DNA from 2 places in the Gracilibacillus phocaeensis genome. Region 2 is predicted to be linked to the other one. Evidence: a T-box and tRNA genes for the amino acid it is inferred to sense, from the RefSeq annotation. Region 2 holds a T-box; the other holds one or more tRNA genes.
What was found. A T-box is a leader RNA that pairs with one kind of tRNA and senses whether it is charged. The one in region 2 lies ahead of serS (serine--tRNA ligase), so its partner is inferred to be a tRNA-Ser.
Positions count from the first base shown of each region.

Region 1: it has a tRNA-Ser gene. The T-box ahead of serS (serine--tRNA ligase) is inferred to sense a tRNA for this amino acid. The anticodon was not compared.

Region 1 covers NZ_LR131144.1:446,475-455,926, reverse strand. The annotation lists gene E0E32_RS09885 (YigZ family protein) at 149-790, shown strand; gene E0E32_RS22190 (hypothetical protein) at 942-1,088, opposite strand; gene E0E32_RS09880 (class D sortase, LPxTATN-specific) at 1,569-2,144, shown strand; gene E0E32_RS09875 (penicillin-binding transpeptidase domain-containing protein) at 2,217-4,220, shown strand; gene E0E32_RS09870 (hypothetical protein) at 4,455-4,967, shown strand; tRNA gene E0E32_RS09865 (tRNA-Ser) at 4,996-5,088, opposite strand; tRNA gene E0E32_RS09860 (tRNA-Thr) at 5,148-5,220, opposite strand; gene E0E32_RS09855 (SDR family oxidoreductase) at 5,333-6,082, opposite strand; gene E0E32_RS09850 (IDEAL domain-containing protein) at 6,153-6,596, opposite strand; gene E0E32_RS09845 (FUSC family protein) at 6,919-7,980, shown strand; gene E0E32_RS09840 (methyl-accepting chemotaxis protein) at 8,038-9,452, opposite strand, start outside.
Region 2 covers NZ_LR131142.1:50,465-59,916, reverse strand. The annotation lists gene E0E32_RS02630 (response regulator transcription factor) at 1-755, opposite strand, end outside; gene E0E32_RS02625 (sensor histidine kinase) at 752-2,173, opposite strand; gene E0E32_RS02620 (sugar-binding protein) at 2,160-3,131, opposite strand; gene guaB (IMP dehydrogenase) at 3,580-5,052, shown strand; gene E0E32_RS02610 (D-alanyl-D-alanine carboxypeptidase family protein) at 5,264-6,604, shown strand; gene pdxS (pyridoxal 5'-phosphate synthase lyase subunit PdxS) at 6,687-7,571, shown strand; gene pdxT (pyridoxal 5'-phosphate synthase glutaminase subunit PdxT) at 7,587-8,156, shown strand; T-box leader at 8,175-8,390, shown strand; gene serS (serine--tRNA ligase) at 8,468-9,452, shown strand, end outside.

The sequences.
Region 1 (9,452 bases), on a different contig from region 2:
AATACGAAATGTTTAGTTCCTTTTTAGGGGTGCGTTACAATATTCTTTACTTCCTATTAGGTACATTGTACACTGACTGTCTATAAATTAAAAATTCATTCAATAATAGTTTACACATATTTCTCAAAAATAAAAGGAGGAAGTGCCGATGCTAGCAAATTATTTTACGGTGAAGACACAAGGTTCAGAGGAACAAGTTATCCAAAAATCCAGATTCATTGGATATGTCAAGCGAGTGACATCTGAAGAGGAAGCACAACAGTTTATCCAAGAGATTAAAAAGAAGCATGCCGATGCCACTCATAATTGTTCGGCATATATGATTGGGGAACATGATCAGATTCAAAAGGCAAATGATGATGGAGAACCAAGCGGAACAGCAGGAGTACCCATCTTGGAAGTCCTTAAAAAGCGCCAGTTAAAGGATACAGTCGTGGTGGTAACCAGGTATTTTGGCGGTATTAAACTTGGTGCCGGAGGTTTAATACGCGCATATGCCAGTACAACTACGTTAGCGATCAACCAAACTGGAATCGTTGAAAGAAAACAAATGTCCGGCTTTGCAGTAACTGTAGATTACACATTGCTTGGCAAAATCGAAAATGAATTACGTCAAGCCCATTATTTGTTAGGTGATATTGACTATACCGATCAAGTAACCTTTCATGTCCGTGTGCAAGCTGGAGAGGAAGATAGCTTCCAAGACTGGATCATGAACCAGACAAGTGGAAAACAGGAGATACAAGAAGAAGGAGCTACATATGTCGAAATAGACGTTCCGACCTCCTGATTTTATTCCCCGGGAAATAACGTGAAGCCTCATTTCGGAAGAGGAAAATTAATCAAATGTAAACCCACAGCCCACGCTTTGTTCAAAATAAACATGCTATACAGAATGGAAAAACGTCTCGTTCTTTCATCTGGATAGCATGTTTAATGAATTAATGCTTTTCAGTTGTAAACGTACTCGTCGCTTTAATCTCTTGCGTTAATTGATGAAGAAAATCTTTGGGGTTATCGATTAATTGCTCTTCGGTTTGATCTAACATCCTTTGCAAAATGGAACGGTACACCTCTTGTTCTGTCAAATTCCTCATCTCCTTAGCTGTTCTATGAATATATTATGTCCGTCGCGTCCTTTTCGTAACTACTCTAGTTATACCACTTCATTTTCTATTAAAACATGATAATTTTTTCACATTTACGCACAAAGAAAACTATACACTATTTTAATAGAGGATGCAAAAAGATATGTTCATACGCTTATAGCAAGCGAATTTCCTGGCTCCTTTGGTGCTGCACAACCATTCCAGGCAGCCTCTACACCAGTATAAGCTTCTATTTTTTAGCGACAAAATAGTAATACGATAGAAAGCAGTTGGATTTTGTCCGTCATTTCTGTTCCTTATTTTGAAATTAGTTCCCGATTGAACAAATTGTCTTCCATTTCTCAAGGGAATTCGAAAGTAAAATATTGTACTTTTTCCCTAGTCGAGATTGAAAAAAACGCTAGTCATTGATAAAATAAGGATAAGTTTGTGCATGATTAGACTAAATGAGGTGTACATATGAAAAAGTTGGCATTTTTGTTGATGTTAGTTGGCGTTGTTTTGTTAAGCGTTGGTGGCTATCAGTATTTCAAGATACAAGCAGCCGAAAAGCAAGCGATGACAGAAGCTCAGTCTCTGATCGAACGCTCCTCCAAACAGGATGAAGCCGAACGAACCACACCAGAGGAATTTGAACCTGATATGAATGAAACAGTAGGTATATTGGAAATCCCAACATTAGAGGCAGAACTACCTATTGTTGAGGGCACCGACCCAGATGATTTAGACAAAGGAGTGGGGCACTATCTCGGCTCTGCATATCCTGAACAAAATGATCAAATCGTCTTATCTGGACATCGGGATACCGTTTTTCGCAGTTTGGGGGACGTAGAGGTTGGCGATACCTTTATCGTTCATTTAGAATACGGATCCTTTGAATATGAGATGGTCGACTCCAAAATCGTTGACGCGGAGGATACTTCCATCATTAAATCTACTGCCCCAGATGAAGAACTTGTAATCACTACCTGCTATCCTTTTTCCTTTGTTGGGAATGCACCGGACCGATACATTATTTATGCAAAACCAATTTAGTGGTAAAAAGCGTATTGATCAAATGAAGCAATACGCTTTTTCTTTTGAATAGACAGATGAGGGGGAAAACATATGAAAAAAATAGCATGGCTTATCATCCTCGGTTTGGTAGCGTTAGTTGGTTGTTCCAATGACGATATCGCCAAGCCGGAAGACAAGTTGCAAGAATATGTAGATCTTTGGAATCAACAAGATTTTACGGAAATGTATACGATGGTTCCAGAAGATGTCGAGGGAGAAGCATTCAATCGTTATGAAAAGATTTATCAGGATGTGGAGGTAGAAAATCTAGACGTTTCCTTTGAGGCAGAAGTCGATGAGGAAGAACGCGATTTAGAGGAAATCGAATCGCAGGTTTTCCCTATACAAGTCAGCATGGATACATTTGCCGGTCCGATTTCTTTTGAAACAGATGTGGAGATGGTCAAAACGACCGAAACGATTGACGGTGAGGAACAAATCGATTGGGTCGTCAACTGGAACCCGGGTTTGATTTTTCCAGAGCTGGCAGATGGTGGTGAGATCGGCATCGATAACATAGAGGCTACTCGGGGTGAAATTTTCGACCGAAATCAAGAAGGGCTAGCTATCAATGATGAGGTCTATGAATTAGGGGTACAGCCTGGCCTTTTCAGTGATGAAGCAGCAGAAAAAGAGACCATCGCTGAGGCGCTGGATATTTCAGTGGACGAGATCGATCAGGCCTTGAGTGCTGATTGGGTTACTTCCGATACGTTCGTTCCATTGAAGGTATTCCCGTCGCTTGGGGAGAATTTGGAGGAAGCTATACAATCTGTCGAGGCCCTCACCTACCAATCAACAACTGGCCGGGTTTATCCTTTAGGTGAAGCAGCCGCCCACTTAACCGGGTATATCGCACCGGTAACAGCTGAAAAATTGGAGGAACTTGATTCTAGTATATATTCGCAAAATGATTTAGTCGGCTATCGAGGTTTAGAAGAATTATTTGAAGAAGAACTGCACGGACAAAATGGCGTGCAAATCGTAGTGAACAAAGAGGGCGAAGATCCGATTGTGCTGGCGGAGCAAGAAGTGCAAGACGGTGAGGATGTTCAACTTACCATCGACGCTAGCCGCCAACAGCAAATCTTTGAGTCGTTAGGCGATGATGCTGGAACTGCAGCGGCAATTGATCCTACTACCGGAGAAACACTCGCATTAGTTAGCAGTCCCGCCTTTGATCCGCATGCTTTTCTATATGGATTAAGCAATGAACAATGGGAAGAATGGCAAAATGATGAGCAAAACCCTTTATTGAACCGTTTTGCTGCTACATTCGCCCCAGGGTCTGCCTTTAAACCTGTTACTAGTGCGATCGGTTTACAGAATGGCAGTCTGGACCCAAATGAAGGAATCACCATCAATGGACTTACTTGGCAAAAAGAAAACTGGGGTGATTACTCCGTACGTCGTGTTTCTGAATCAAACGGTCCTGTTGATTTAAGGGACGCACTGGTCCGTTCAGACAATATCTATTTTGCTATCCAGGCGATTGACATGGGGGCAGAAACCTTTGTAGAAGGATTGCAACAGTTTGGTATTGGAGAAGATCTGCCTTACACCTATCCGATCACCTCTAGCACCATCTCTGCAGATGGAAGCTTGGATAATGAAGTATTGCTCGCAGATACAAGCTATGGTCAAGGTCAAATTGAAATGAGTGCCTTGCACTTGGCCACTAGTTATTCGATCTTTAAAAATAACGGGAACATGATTCAACCGACCTTGTTATCCGATGAGGAGCAAGGGGTAAATTGGAAAGAGAATCTTCTATCAGAAGACAATGTCGCACTTATGAATGATGCCCTGCGTGGTGTTGTCACTGAAGGAACAGGGAGTCCAGCAAATATAGAAGAAAAAACAATATTAGGCAAAACGGGAACGGCTGAATTGAAGCAATCATTGGATGAAGAAGGCGCAGCAGAGAATGGCTGGTTTGTCGGTTATCCTGAAGATGAAAACCTGATCGTTGCAATGATGGTAGAACATATCGAAAATCAAAATGGCGGCAGTGGTTACGTCGCCGAAAAGGTCGGTCGGGTATTAAGTGAATAAAGAAAAGTAGAAAGCTGCTTTATGGCAGGCATGATCGCCGCCATGAAGTAGCTTTTTTTGGTAACAATCCGGATCGTTTACGTCATGCAAACTATCGGCAGTTTCATAACAAGCGTGATTTTGCAATAAAGGTTGGTTTGATGCCTTCTTCTTGCATAAATAGACAGCTGTTTTTTTATCTATTGATATGATACAATTTTCCTATGTGTATTTTATTAAAGAAAGGATATACCAATGTTATTCCAAAAAAAATGGGTGACCGATTCCACCATGGAATTTGGGCATACCAAGAACAAGTACGATTACTTTGTGGATGAATGGCAGGACAAGTATAAAATCGTTCATACTTATCAAACGAACATCACTGATGAAAATGGTTTTAATTGCGTTTATTTTGATCACTATGCATTCCAATTTTCGGTTCTTGCCGTAAGATCCTTACATAACCAAAAGAATCATATCACCCTTGTAGGAGAAACGATCAATCTCACAGCGACAAACATTCATTTCAACGGAGACGTAAAAATCATAACAAAGCGACAAGAACAGACAGAAACAGACTTAGCCTATGCGATTGGAGAATCGGCACCTGATGAAGTAGTCGAGGCATTTATTCTCATTCCAATGAATAAAAAAGTACCAAAGAAATTCACATTGGAAATTGCAGAGCCTTGGGAGGTTTATCTTGATGAAGAAAAAAGTGATAAGATCGGCGAAAAAATAAGGTTATGTTTTACAAAGAAATAGAGGGATAAAAAATGCGGCAAGGTATGTATGGCGGAGAAGGTGGGATTCGAACCCACGCGACGCTTGCACGCCCTAACGCATTTCGAGTGCGCCCCCTTCAGCCGAGCTTGGGTACTTCTCCAATTATTGATGGTCATTGCTTATCACCGCACTTCGGTAATATAAGCTTGGTTATCCAAATGCTGATGAGAGGACTCGAACCTCCGACCCCTTCTTTACGAGAGAAGTGCACTGCCAACTGTGCTACACCAGCATGTTTTAACCACAAGAAATATCATAATACGAATGACACGATTTTTCAACCATTGTGAATTAAAAAACACACAAAAACCATCCGCCATACATACGGATGGTTTTCCTTATCCTTACAAAGCTTTCATGGAACCACCGTCTACAACTAATGTCTGTCCCGTGATATAAGTATTGGCACCTGATCCAAGAAATACAACCGCCTTTGCAAATTCATCTGGCTGACCTATTCTGCCGATGGGAATGTTTTCGCCAAGCTGTTGGATTTGTGCTGGCTGATAAAGATCACGGATGCGATCAGTCTCCATCGTACCTGGGCCAACTGAGTTAATCAAAATGCCGTCGCCCGCTAATTCCTGAGATAGACTTTTGGATAAACCCACAATCGCAGGACGAAACGTATTCGATAAAAGCAGTCCATCTAACGACTGTTTCATCGAGCTTGAGGTGATTGTCACGATCCGACCAAACTGCCTGTCCTTCATGGAAGGTGCAGCTGCGCGTACAGTTCGGATCACACTCATCAGTAAGCGCTCAAACGCTTGCTGCCAATCTTGATCAGCAAATTCATCAAATGCACCCGCTGGTGGCCCACCAATATTATTAATCAAAATATCGATAGAACCAGTCTCAGCGAATAATTGCTTGATCTCTTCTTCTTTCGTTAAATCACACATGACAGCCTCAACCTGTGCATTGCCTGTCTGATGAATGATTGTTTGTTTCGCTTGTTCCAGCTGTTGTTTATTGCGGCTTGCTATCCAAACCTGTGCCCCTTCTTCCGCATATAATTGGGCACAAGCCATACCTAATCCTTTACTTGCTGCTGTTACAAGAACTTTCTTGCCTTTTAGCTGCAAATCCATTCCATCACCTATCATCATCAAAGTATATCCCGCGCCACAAAAGTGTAACACGGGACTATCATGTATTATATTACATTTCTGTTAGTTTATTTGTATATAAATAAAAATGGGCTTCATTTTGCTCATCTAATGCTTGATCCACTAAGCGTAATAAATTGGTGCGTTCTAATTCCATGATGACTTGATCAATATTATCCTTTTTCTCCTCTGGTTTAGGGAGCATCATATAGGGGCTTAGAATCGTTGATAAATGCTGCTGGAAGTCCTTCACTTTCATTAGATCAGCTAAATGAATTCGATGAAACTGCTTTCCTTTTTGAAAAACAAAGACAGCCTCTTTATTCTCAATCTGTTGTGTATCACGTTTGATTCGGATTTCTCGTGCTTCAAGCGGGACGAAATGATAAACTTCCTCATCCATCAGCAGGGAAAAATATTGATATGCTAATACCACTCTTATATATTCTTGCTCTTCCTTAATGTAATATGGCTTTAACATTTTCACTGAAAACATATGGAGCACCTCCTCAAGAATTCACAACGCACTTTACTATACTTCTTATTTTACATGATATACCGAAAATAAGAAAGCGTTTGCAGACAATTTTATATAATTTCTCATCAGATTGCAATCATTACGTTTTAGAAAATGAAATGGATCATATTCTAACAGACCGTATGACTACAACGGCCACCTCCCCTTTTTCTCCTATCTTATGAAGCAGAGCTTATTTTGATGAAACAGATCGCACTCCTTTTGCTAACAAAAAAAGGATTGGAAAGTGTATGATATCTGCGGTATACTAAGCCTTAGATCATTTGAAGGAGTCTTTAACATGAAAGCGAAGATATGGCGTAATCGAAAATTATTTGGGCGGCGTGTCATCAAAACGGCTTTAGCGGTTTTTTTAACATCATTAATCTGTCAATGGATAGGGTGGCCCCCTGTCTTTGCAGTGATTACGGCTATTGTTACGATTGAACCAACTGCGGCAGCTTCTATAAAAAAAGGGATCGTGCGCTTCCCTGCCTCTGCCATTGGATCTGCCTTTGCAGTATTATTTATCTTTTTATTTGAGAATTCACCACTTACCTATGCCTTAGCAGCCTTCTTTACGATCATCACTTGTTATCGATTAAAGCTGCATGCAGGTCTGTTGGTGGCAACCTTGACTTCCGTTGCGATGATTGAGGTAATCGATACGAATTTATTTATATCATTTTTTACCAGATTGGGAACAACCACCATTGGTTTACTCGTTTCAACGCTTGTCAATATGTTTGTCTTTCCACCGAATTATTCTAAACAGATTATGACAAATATCCATGACCTTTTGCAGAAAATTGGTGAAGAATTGGATATTATTATTAAACAGAAGCTGCATACAAATAATGAATCTAAACAGAAAGAAGAAATGGTTCGGCGATTTCACACATTGAAAAAAAGTTTAGATCAAACAGAGAGACTGCTTCAGTTTCAGGAGGAAGAAGCGAAATATCATCGTCATTCGAAAGAGATGCAGAAAATGTTTGCTTTTGAAAAAAAGAATCTCTCCCGATTAAGGCTGATTCATTATCACATAGGTAATTTGGTTAACACGTCTATTAATAATGTATGTTGGTCCGATAAGCAATGTGAAGATATTTCAAATATGGTCGAAACATTAACTGATTTTATGAAACACCCAGACCATTATAAGGCAAGTGATTATAAGCTTCAGTTAAAAGCACTTATGGAGCAGTTCTGGGAAAGCAAGCAGCCTGAACAATCACATACCTCGATGTTTACACCAGAGGTCATCATTTTATATGAATTAGTGTCTATTTATAACATTGTTGAAGCGATATTGATTAGCGAGCAAAGATATCATTATTACGAAGACGAGGATAAAGCTTAATAAAAACAGCACCAAATCCTTAAATAGGCATGGCGCTGTTTGTCTGTTAATGACACACTACAGTCGGAATTTGCCTACTAAACCATTAAGCTGTTCTGCCAGGCTGGTCAGTTCTTTGGAGTTTGATGTTATTTCTTCCATTGCTCCACTGGCTTCTTCCGCTGAAGCTGACGTTTGTTGCACACCTGCCGCTGATTCCTCGGTAATAGAAGCAATTTCTTCCACGGAGGTATTGATTTCCTCACTGGAACGGGCAATAGACGTTAGATTACTGGTTGAATGTTTAATGTGCATAGTCATTTCATTGACCGCCTCATTAATCGATTCAAAGGTCGATCCTGTCTTCTCAATCTGAACAGATCCGTCATCAACGGATTGGTATCCTTCTTCCAATGACTGAGACACATTTGATGATTCCGTTTGAATATTCGTGACAATCCCCGTAATGTCGCTGACCGATGCAGTTACCTGTTCAGCAAGTTTTCTAACCTCATCTGCTACCACAGCAAACCCCTTACCATGCTCCCCCGCTCGAGCCGATTCAATCGCTGCATTTAGTGCCAGCAGGTTCGTTTGTTCCGCAATATCACGAATAACAGCAACCAACTTCGATATTTCTTGAGACTGAGCATCCAGAACTTTTACTTTATCAACGGCCTCGTGAACTACATGATGAATTTGTTCCATATGTTCAACCGATGAACGCATCATTTTCTGGCCGTCCTTCGTCATATCTAATACATGAGCTGACGTTTTGCCAAGACTCTCCCCATCTTCACTGGCAGCTTTTAATTTCTGAGAAAAATCTCCCATCTTGCTTGCGACGTCACCAGCGTGGTTTGCTTGTGTTTCCGTACCAGAAGCTATCTCTTCCATGGTAACACTAATCTGTTGTGCATTAGCATTCACCTCATTAGCAGACTGGTTTAATTGATTACTTTGACTGGTAACGGTATTCGAAACCGATGTTACCTGTTGGAGTATATTTCTCAGGTTATTACTCATTACATTAACGGCGGTGGATAATTGGCCAATTTCATCTTTTGACGAATAATCAATTGGCTCTACTTGTAAGTTTCCATCTGCAATCTCTTCACTGACGTAAAGCAGCTGAGATAAAGGACGGGAAATGCGGCGGGTAACCACATAAATCAAGAGAACACTCAATACAACAGAAACACTAATCGTAATGACCAATGTCACCATGGCCTCTCTTTGACTATCTTTGGCATGCTCGGAAGCAGCCATAAATTCCATGTTAACCATGTCTTCCAGCTCTTCTAATTGATTGATCACCTCCAATTGATAGGCAGTAGCATTTTGAACTTCCCCCTCTGCCATTTCCAGATCGTCTTGATTCATATAAGACACAATATTGGTAAAACTCTCATTCAAGGCATAATTTAATGAAATTACCCTTTGAAGCAGATTCTTTTGTTCTGCATCCGTGATGTTCTGCTCTAGTGTCTCTT
Region 2 (9,452 bases):
ATCTGCAGTTGTTCTTTCTCAAAAGACGAGGACAAATGATGAACGGCCTCTACAATGAAGGATCGATTGTTAACCTGTTCTCCATTCACTAGCACAGGGACTTGGTAACCAAGCAGTGGTCCGATAACATGCGGATAGGGTAACTCCACTAATACGTTCTTCAACAGTTGATACCAATGTTTTTTTTGTTCTCTGGTAAGAGATGTATCAACGGAATGGAAAGAGAATACAACCACAAACATCGATGTATCATCAATCTCTAACCATTCTCCCAAGGAAGCCGAATCCAAAGCATGTACGTGATCCATCATCAACGTTAAAATGAATTCCGTTTCTATAATGGCGTTTGCTTGCTCTAAACGTTGATTCCAATATTTTTGATCGGTTAATTCCTCCACCATGCGGTCAAATGCTTCTAATACTTCTGATGGTTTATTTGGTTTCAATAAATATTCTTTGATGCCAAACTGCATCGCCCTTTTTGCATACTGAAAGGTGTCATAGGCAGAAACCATGATACACTTCACATCGGGAAGCTTTGCCAAAATTTGCTCCACTGCTTGCAAACCATCGACTTCCGGCATTTTGATATCCATAAAAATAATGTCCGGTTCTTGTTCGATCGCCTGCTCGACCGCCTCTTTACCGTTTTTTGCTTCTGCTGCAATCTTTATTCCTGTTCGATTCCGCTCTAATATTAATTGAATCGCTTCTCTTTCAATTGGTTCATCGTCTACCAGCATTATCTTTATCATGTAGTTCGCCCCTTATCTAGCGTGATTCTCACCGTTGTTCCTTTACCTACTTCAGAGACAATGGCTACATCACTGGATTTATCAAAAATCTTTAATCGTTCCATTACATTGCGCAAGCCGATCCCAGTGGAATGCCCTTTTTGTTCCCTATCTGTCTCTTGATGGTTCAAGATTGCTGCTATTTTCGCTTGGGACATCCCTTTGCCATTATCTGAAACCTCAATCACTACTTGCCGAGCAGTTGAAAAAATAGCGAGTGTAATAACGGCGTCTTCTGCCATTTCCTCGATGCCGTGGACAAAGGCATTCTCAATCAGTGGTTGTAAAGTCAAACAAGGAATGGCAACATGCAAGCAGTCTTCTTCGATATTCTGTTCAAAGGTAATCCTGTCTCCAAATCGACTTTGCTGGAGGAAGAAATACTCATTGACAACCGCTACCTCATCCTTCAAGGATGTTTCTCTATCAAGATTGCCGAGATTATAGCGCAATAATGCAGAGATGGAATGGATTAAATCACTAGTTTTATCGGCTCCTTCGATATAAGAGGTTTTCGAGATAACGTTCAAGGTATTAAATAAAAAGTGTGGATTCACCTGATTTTGTAAACTTTTCAGCTCCATTTCTTTTAGCAGCTGAGACATTTTCGCCTTCTCTTTCATTTCGCTGATGGCCTCGACAATATTGTATTTCATGCGGTTAAATGTATCGGTTAGGACACGTAATTCATCACGCTGAGATACTTGTACATCCGGGATATTATAGTGGCCTTGCGAAATTTCTTTGGAGGCGCTGGTTAGTTTTTCAATCACCTTGGTCGCTCCATTGGAGAACCATAAAGCAAATAAAATACTTAACAAGATAATCGTTAGAAAGACGAAAGAACCTGTTTTTTTAGCCTCTTCTATACGCTGGTTCTCTAGTTCAATGATATGTTGATACTCTGTCAATTGTTGATTAATGAATTCCAGTGTTTTTTCATGAATGTAATCGGCGGTTCTGTCTGTTTCATTTAACGACGAGGCGTATTGCTCAATATGATCCTGCTCCACTAACGTTATCGTCTCATCTGCATATTCTTGAAAACTAGTTAAGAGGGACAAATAATTCTGCTTGTCCATACTGTCACGAATCTTTTGCTCGAAATCCGTTGTGAGTGTCTGCAGCTGCTGCTTTTCCTGTTGATAGGCTTCTTTATTATTTTCCGTTGGTTCATGCACGAATATTTGTAATGACTGCAAAGTAAGATCCGTGCTATTGGTTAACTCGTTTAAGAGAAAATAATGCTCGGAATTTTCTTCGTGTAAGCTAACGATACGCTGTGTATGCCACTCACGGATGAGAAAAAGGGCAACCATCGATACCAAGATAACAAGAAAGTAAAGGAGTAATTTCGTCCGCAGTTTAATCATACGCATCACCGAGATCTTCTTTCTTTAAAAAATCAATTGGAGTATAATAAGTATCTTGAACGTCTTTCCCTTCCATTACATCCAGCATGAGCTCGACACTGGTGTAACCAATGTTATAAAATTGTTGTTGAACTAAGACGTCAATCTTCTCCTGCGCTAGTAATTGAAGATTTTCTTCCAAGGTATCAAAGGCCATCACGTATAAGTCATCTTGGATGTCTAATGATTCGATGGCCGCTACCATACCGATACCATCTAAAGCGCTGGTACCATACAGTGCCGTGATTTCAGGGTGATCTCGCAACATGCTGTATGCCTTCCCTTCAGCGGTGGTTCTGCTTATATTGGATTCTTCGATGGCGACGATATCTACCCCTTCTTCTTCCACAACATCTCTAAACCCCTCGACACGTAGTTTGTGATGGTCATTGGTGAAACTGCCGGTAATAATCCCCACCTTTTCATCTGGACTTAAATCATTTAGGAGCTGTTCCCCTGCCTGCCGACCAGCTTGGTAATTATCTGTTCCAATATATGCCGATCGACGACTCTCAGGGGCGTCTGTATCAATCGTTATCACTGGTATCCCTTGTTCGACCGCTTTGTCGATGACCGGGAGAAAATCGTCATTTAAGGCTTGTACAATAATGCCATCGACTTTGGATTTGATTGCCATATCCAACAGTTTTAATTGTTCATCCGGATTGGAGCGTCTGGGACCATTATATTCAATGGCTACATCATATTTTTCTTCTGTGTCTTGTGCACCTTCTCCGACTAGTTTCCAATAATCATGATCCATTTCCTCGCCAATTAAGACAAAATGATAGGCTGGCATCTGCTCTGTAGTGGCTGATTTTTCTGTTATTTCCTGGTCTGCTTGCTGTGCTTGTATAAAAGAATAGATTGACAAACTAATCGTTGCAACTACGCCAATGATAAGGAGCGAATATATATATTTCATCCAATGCCTCCTCTTATAAGATAAGTTTAGTGTATCATAACAATATACCGACAAAGCACAATGACCTCATCGATCTTATCCTCCCGTATCGTATAAGAAAAGATGGAAAAAACCCGACCTTTCCTTTATCACTAATTAAAAATAGATACAGGCTACCGATTCGTTCATGGTAAAATCGTTCCCTTTTCTAATGATCCCAAGAATTTTATCCTTCTTTGAGTATAAAAAAATCAAGACGATGTAACCTCTTACATGATTGATTTTATCCTATCGTTAGACAAAGCCCACTTCACTGCCAATAAAAAAAGGTTGAAAAACACCGTAACATGTCGTATTGTAATTAACAATAGTTAAGGGTGTAAAGCCTGTGAAATAGGCGAAAGTCACCATTATTCTCCAATCTATTATTCATTCACATAGCGATTACAAAAAACAAGGAGGCATATCGATGAGAACGGATAAATTCAGTAAAGAAGGATTAACCTTTGATGATGTACTATTAGTACCAGCAGAGTCTAATGTATTGCCAAAGGAAGTATCGGTACAAACCAAGTTATCGGATAACATCACACTTAATATCCCATTTTTAAGTGCAGGTATGGATACGGTGACCGAGGCACAACTTGCTATATCGATTGCGCGACAAGGCGGGATAGGGATCATCCATAAGAATATGTCCATTGAAGATCAAGCCGAACAGGTAGATCGTGTCAAACGCTCAGAAAGTGGTGTGATTACTAACCCGTTCTTCCTGACTCCGGAGCATCAAGTGTTCGATGCCGAGCATTTAATGGGTAAATTCCGTATATCAGGTGTGCCTATTGTCAACAATGAAGAGGAACAAAAACTTGTTGGCATTTTAACGAATCGAGATCTCCGTTTTATTGAAGACTATTCAATTCGGATTTCAGAAGTGATGACAAGTAAAAACTTAGTCACCGCACCAGTAGATACAGATCTTAAAGAAGCGGAAAAGATCTTACAAAAACATAAAATCGAAAAACTTCCTCTCGTCAATCAAGCCGGTGTGTTAAAAGGATTAATCACGATTAAAGATATTGAGAAAGTGATTGAATTTCCGCATTCGGCGAAGGACAAACAAGGTCGTTTATTGGTTGGTGCTGCAGTAGGTATAACGGCAGACTCCCTGACCCGCATCGAAAAATTAGTAGAGGCTGGGGTAGATGTACTAGTTATTGATACGGCACATGGTCATTCAAAAGGGGTACTGGAACAGGTGAGCCGTGTGCGTGACCAATATCCTCATATTGATATTATCGCAGGTAATGTAGCAACAGCTGAAGCAACCAAGGCTTTAATTGAGGCAGGCGCCAATATTATCAAGGTTGGTATTGGACCAGGTTCGATCTGTACGACTCGTGTTGTCGCAGGTGTAGGGGTGCCACAAATTACTGCGGTGAATGATTGTGCGACAGAGGCGGAAAAATACGGTGTTCCAGTCATTGCAGATGGCGGAATTAAGTATTCCGGTGATATCGCGAAGGCCATTGCAGCTGGGGCACATGCCGTTATGTTAGGAAGTCTTTTTGCCGGAGTATCAGAAAGTCCTGGTGAAACAGAAATATTCCAAGGCAGACGTTATAAGGTATACCGTGGCATGGGATCGGTCAAATCGATGCAAAGCGGATCCAATGATCGTTACTTCCAAGACTCCCAAGACGCCAAGAAATTGGTGCCAGAGGGTATTGAAGGTCGTGTAGCCTATAAAGGACCGTTAGCCGATACGGTTCATCAACTGCTCGGTGGTTTACGTGCAGGTATGGGTTATTGTGGCGCTGCAACGATCGATATAATGCGCAATGATGCCTATTTCATCCGTATGACCGGTGCTGGACTTCGTGAGAGTCATCCCCATGATGTGCAGATTACCAAAGAATCACCAAACTACTCCGTAACATGATGTTTTTCATCAATTGAATAAAGCACAGCGGCTGTCTTACAAGTCTTAATAGAGAACTTCAGAAGACAGCCCTTTTTTTTGCCAGATAAGAAAATAGGAACACCATGAGTCCATCAAAATAATTTTCAGTTAGGCACATAGCGTTATTTTCTATTTGTTGTAGTTGTGGTAAAATAATTTCGTATGAAAAATATCGTTGGAGGTAGAAAGAGTGAAAGCAACAATAAAAAAATTAAGTATATTAACGATGATTACCGTATTGACCATTACTGCATTTACCATGAATGCTGTAACCATTAAAGGGATAGAAAACATAGAGACAACGGCAGAATCAGCCATTGTGGTAGATGCCGATACAGGAAAAATACTATATGAAAAACAATCTGATTTAAAATTACCTCCAGCTAGTATGACGAAAATGATGACTGAATACCTGGTCCTAGAGGCGATAGCAAACGGAGATATAAATTGGGATGATACGACCGAAATCAGTGATTATGCCTATTGGCTATCTTCTGATCCTGGCTTTTCAGGGATTGGTTTAACCCAAGGAAAAGATTACACCGTGCGTCAGTTGTACGAAGCGATGTCGATTATTTCTGATAATGGGACAACCGTTGCCTTAGCAGAACTAGTAGCTGGTTCGGAAGGCGAATTTGTCCAGATGATGAATGACAAGGCAGAAGAACTAGGTTTAACCGATTATAAATTTGTTAATTCAACTGGACTTGGAAATGCAGATTTAGGGGAGAATGCGCCAGAAGGAACCGATCCAAATGCTGACAATTTACTGTCGGCAAAATCAGCTGCCTTACTTGCCTATCACTTAATCAATGATCATCCAGAAGCCTTAGAATATACCAGTATGTTAACAACCGAATTGGATAATCGTCAATTGGAGAATCTGAACTGGATGCTGCCATGGGACAATGATAATTTTGCCCAATATGGTTATGAAGGAATTGATGGACTGAAAACAGGACATACCGATGCGGCGGGATATTGCTTTACCGGAACGGCGCAACAGGGCGATCGACGTTTAATTACGGTTGTCATGAAAACTGGTTCAGAAGGGGAACGTTTTGAAGAAACGCAAAAATTAATGGAGTTTGGCTTTTCTCAGTTTGCATCCACCGAATTATTCCCTGCTGGTTACCAGTTAGAAGATCAAACGACCTTGCCGGTTGCTAAAGGGAAAGATAACACGGTAAATATTGCAGCAGCTGAACCTATTTCATCGATGATTGCGGATGAAGAAGAGGAGCTGTACTCCGTCGAATATCAGATGGATGAAGATAAATTAACGGCAGATGGCAGTTTAGAAGCGCCTATTGAGTCGGGTGAGAAGATTGGCGAAGTAGTACTTAATTATAACGGAGACAGCGATTACGGCTATATTGATGAAACAACCGGGGGGCATCGCGTCGACTTAGTGACGACTTCTGGTGTGGAAAAAGCGAATTGGTTTATGCTTTCTTTAAGCGCGATTGGCCATTTCTTTAGTGGCTTATTCACGACCGTTGTTGATTTTGTAAAAGGTTTATTTGATTAATCCCGATTAAGCCAGTTGGCATTTAAGCCCTATCTATTATATAATAGATATAGGAACTGATAATATATAGGAGGAACGAGATATGTCTAAAGTAGGTACAGATAGAGTAAAACGCGGTATGGCAGAAATGCAAAAAGGTGGCGTCATTATGGACGTGGTCAACGCCGAACAAGCGAAAATTGCCGAAGAGGCAGGCGCTGTTGCGGTAATGGCTTTGGAACGAGTGCCATCTGACATTCGTGCCGCTGGCGGTGTAGCACGGATGGCCGACCCAACAATTGTAGAAGAAGTAATGGGCGCTGTATCGATTCCAGTTATGGCGAAAGCGCGTATTGGTCATATCGTCGAAGCACGTGTATTAGAAGCCTTAGGCGTTGATTATATTGATGAAAGTGAAGTACTAACCCCTGCAGATGAGGTTTATCACCTCAATAAGCGTGAATATACCGTCCCGTTTGTATGTGGCTGCCGCAACTTAGGTGAAGCTGCTCGTCGAATTGGGGAAGGAACTTCGATGCTTCGTACCAAAGGTGAACCCGGCACTGGGAACATTGTAGAAGCAGTACGTCATATCCGTGAAGTCAATGCACAAGTGCGTAAACTGGTCAATATGAATGAAGACGAAGTGATGACCTATGCGAAAGATTTAGGTGCACCATATGAAGTCTTATTAAATATTAGAGAAAACGGTCGTCTACCGGTTGTAAACTTTGCAGCAGGTGGTGTAGCGACACCAGCCGATGCGGCTTTAATGATGCAACTTGGGGCAGATGGTGTATTTGTAGGATCTGGTATCTTCAAATCAGACAACCCGGCTAAATTTGCTCGTGCTATTGTGGAAGCAACCACGCATTATGAAGATTATGAATTGATCGCTAAGGTATCCCAGGATCTTGGAACAGCCATGAAAGGAATTGAAATTAGCAATATTGAGCCTGCTGATCGTATGCAGGATCGTGGCTGGTAAGGAGTTAGTTAGCAGATGGTAAAAATCGGTGTATTAGGTTTACAAGGTGCAATCCGTGAACATGTTCGTTCGATTGAGACAGCAGGAGCGGAAGCAGCAGTAATCAAGCATAAAGAAGAATTAGCGGACATTGATGGCTTAATTTTGCCAGGCGGGGAAAGTACCACGATGCGCCGTTTGATTGATAAATATGACTTTTTTGAGCCATTAAAGGCATTTGGACAAGCGGGTAAGCCAATCTTTGGCACCTGTGCCGGACTGATTCTATTAGCCAATCAAATTGTTGGACAGGAAAAGCCGCATTTGGGTTTGATGGATATCAAGGTAGAGCGCAATGCCTTTGGCCGTCAGCGTGAGTCCTTTGAAGCGGAATTAGCGATTAAAGGGGTGGCAGATGATTTTGAAGCGGTCTTTATTCGAGCGCCGCAAATCGAGGCTGTAGGTAATGAGGTAGAGGTGCTGGCAGAATATCAGGGCAGCATTGTAGCAGCCAAGCAAGGGCATTATCTATGCAGCTCCTTTCATCCCGAATTAACCGATGACCATCGCTTGACTGAATACTTTGTCAAAATGGTGGAAAAGTAATATAATAAACATAGGATAAGTAAAACGACGATAGGAAATAGTAATTTAGGCAAACTATCTCAGAGAGCCGATGGTAGCTGAAAATCGGCATAGTGCCTAAGTGAATCCATCCTGGAGTGGTAGATGGAAAGCAAAGTACATGTACCCGGTGCAGACCGTTATCGACTGAAAGAAGCCGGGAGAAGTCTATTCTCCAATCAGGGTGGTATCGCGGGAAAAACTCTCGTCCCTGCTATGAAGACCATAGCAAGGGGCGGGAGTTTTTTTATAGAGGCACTTATCAGCTGTAATCAAAAAAAGGAGGCACTAACATGCTGGATAGGAAACTACTTCGCAACCATTTTAATGAGGTGAAAGAGAAATTACAGCACAGAGGAGAAGATTTAACCGATTTGGATCGCTTTGGTGATTTGGATGAGAAACGTCGCAAATTGATTTTGGAGTCGGAAGAATTAAAGGCGACACGTAATGAGGTGTCCAAACAAATCTCTCAATTGAAAAAAGAAAAGCAGGACGCCGATGATAAGATTGCTGAAATGCGTGAAGTCGGTGATCGAATTAAAGCGATTGATAGTGAGCTGCGAGAAGTAGAAGAGACGTTAGATTTACTTATGCTCTCTATCCCTAATATCCCGCATGAGTCTACACCGATTGGCGAAACCGAGGATGACAATGTGGAAGTCCGCAAGTGGGGACAGCTGCCTTCATTTGATTTTCAGGAACAAGCACACTGGGATCTGGCCACGTCCTTGGATATTCTCGATTTTGAACGGGCAGCAAAGGTGACAGGCAGCCGTTTTGTCTTTTATAAGGGATTAGGTGCCCGCCTGGAACGTGCTTTGCTAAATTTTATGATGGATTTACATGCCGATGAGCATGGCTACCAGGAAATGCTGCCGCCATATATGGTGAACCGTACTAGTATGACCGGCACAGGGCAGCTGCCAAAATTTGAAGAGGACGCCTTCAAGATTGAAGGGTGGGACTATTTTTTAGCACCAACCGCAGAAGTACCAGTGACTAATTATCATCGAGAAGAAATCCTCAAAGGCGAAGAGCTACCGAAGAAATTCACCGCCTTTAGCGGCTGTTTCCGTTCTGAAGCAGGCTCAGCCGGCCGTGATACAAGGGGATTGATCCGCCAGCATCAATTTAATAAAGTAGAATTGGTCCAAATGGTCAAACCAGAAGATTCTTATCAAGTGTTAGAGGAATTAACAGGACATGCGGAGAAGGTACTCCAGCTACTTGATTTACCTTATCGCGTTCTGAGCATGTGTACAGCCGATCTAGGCT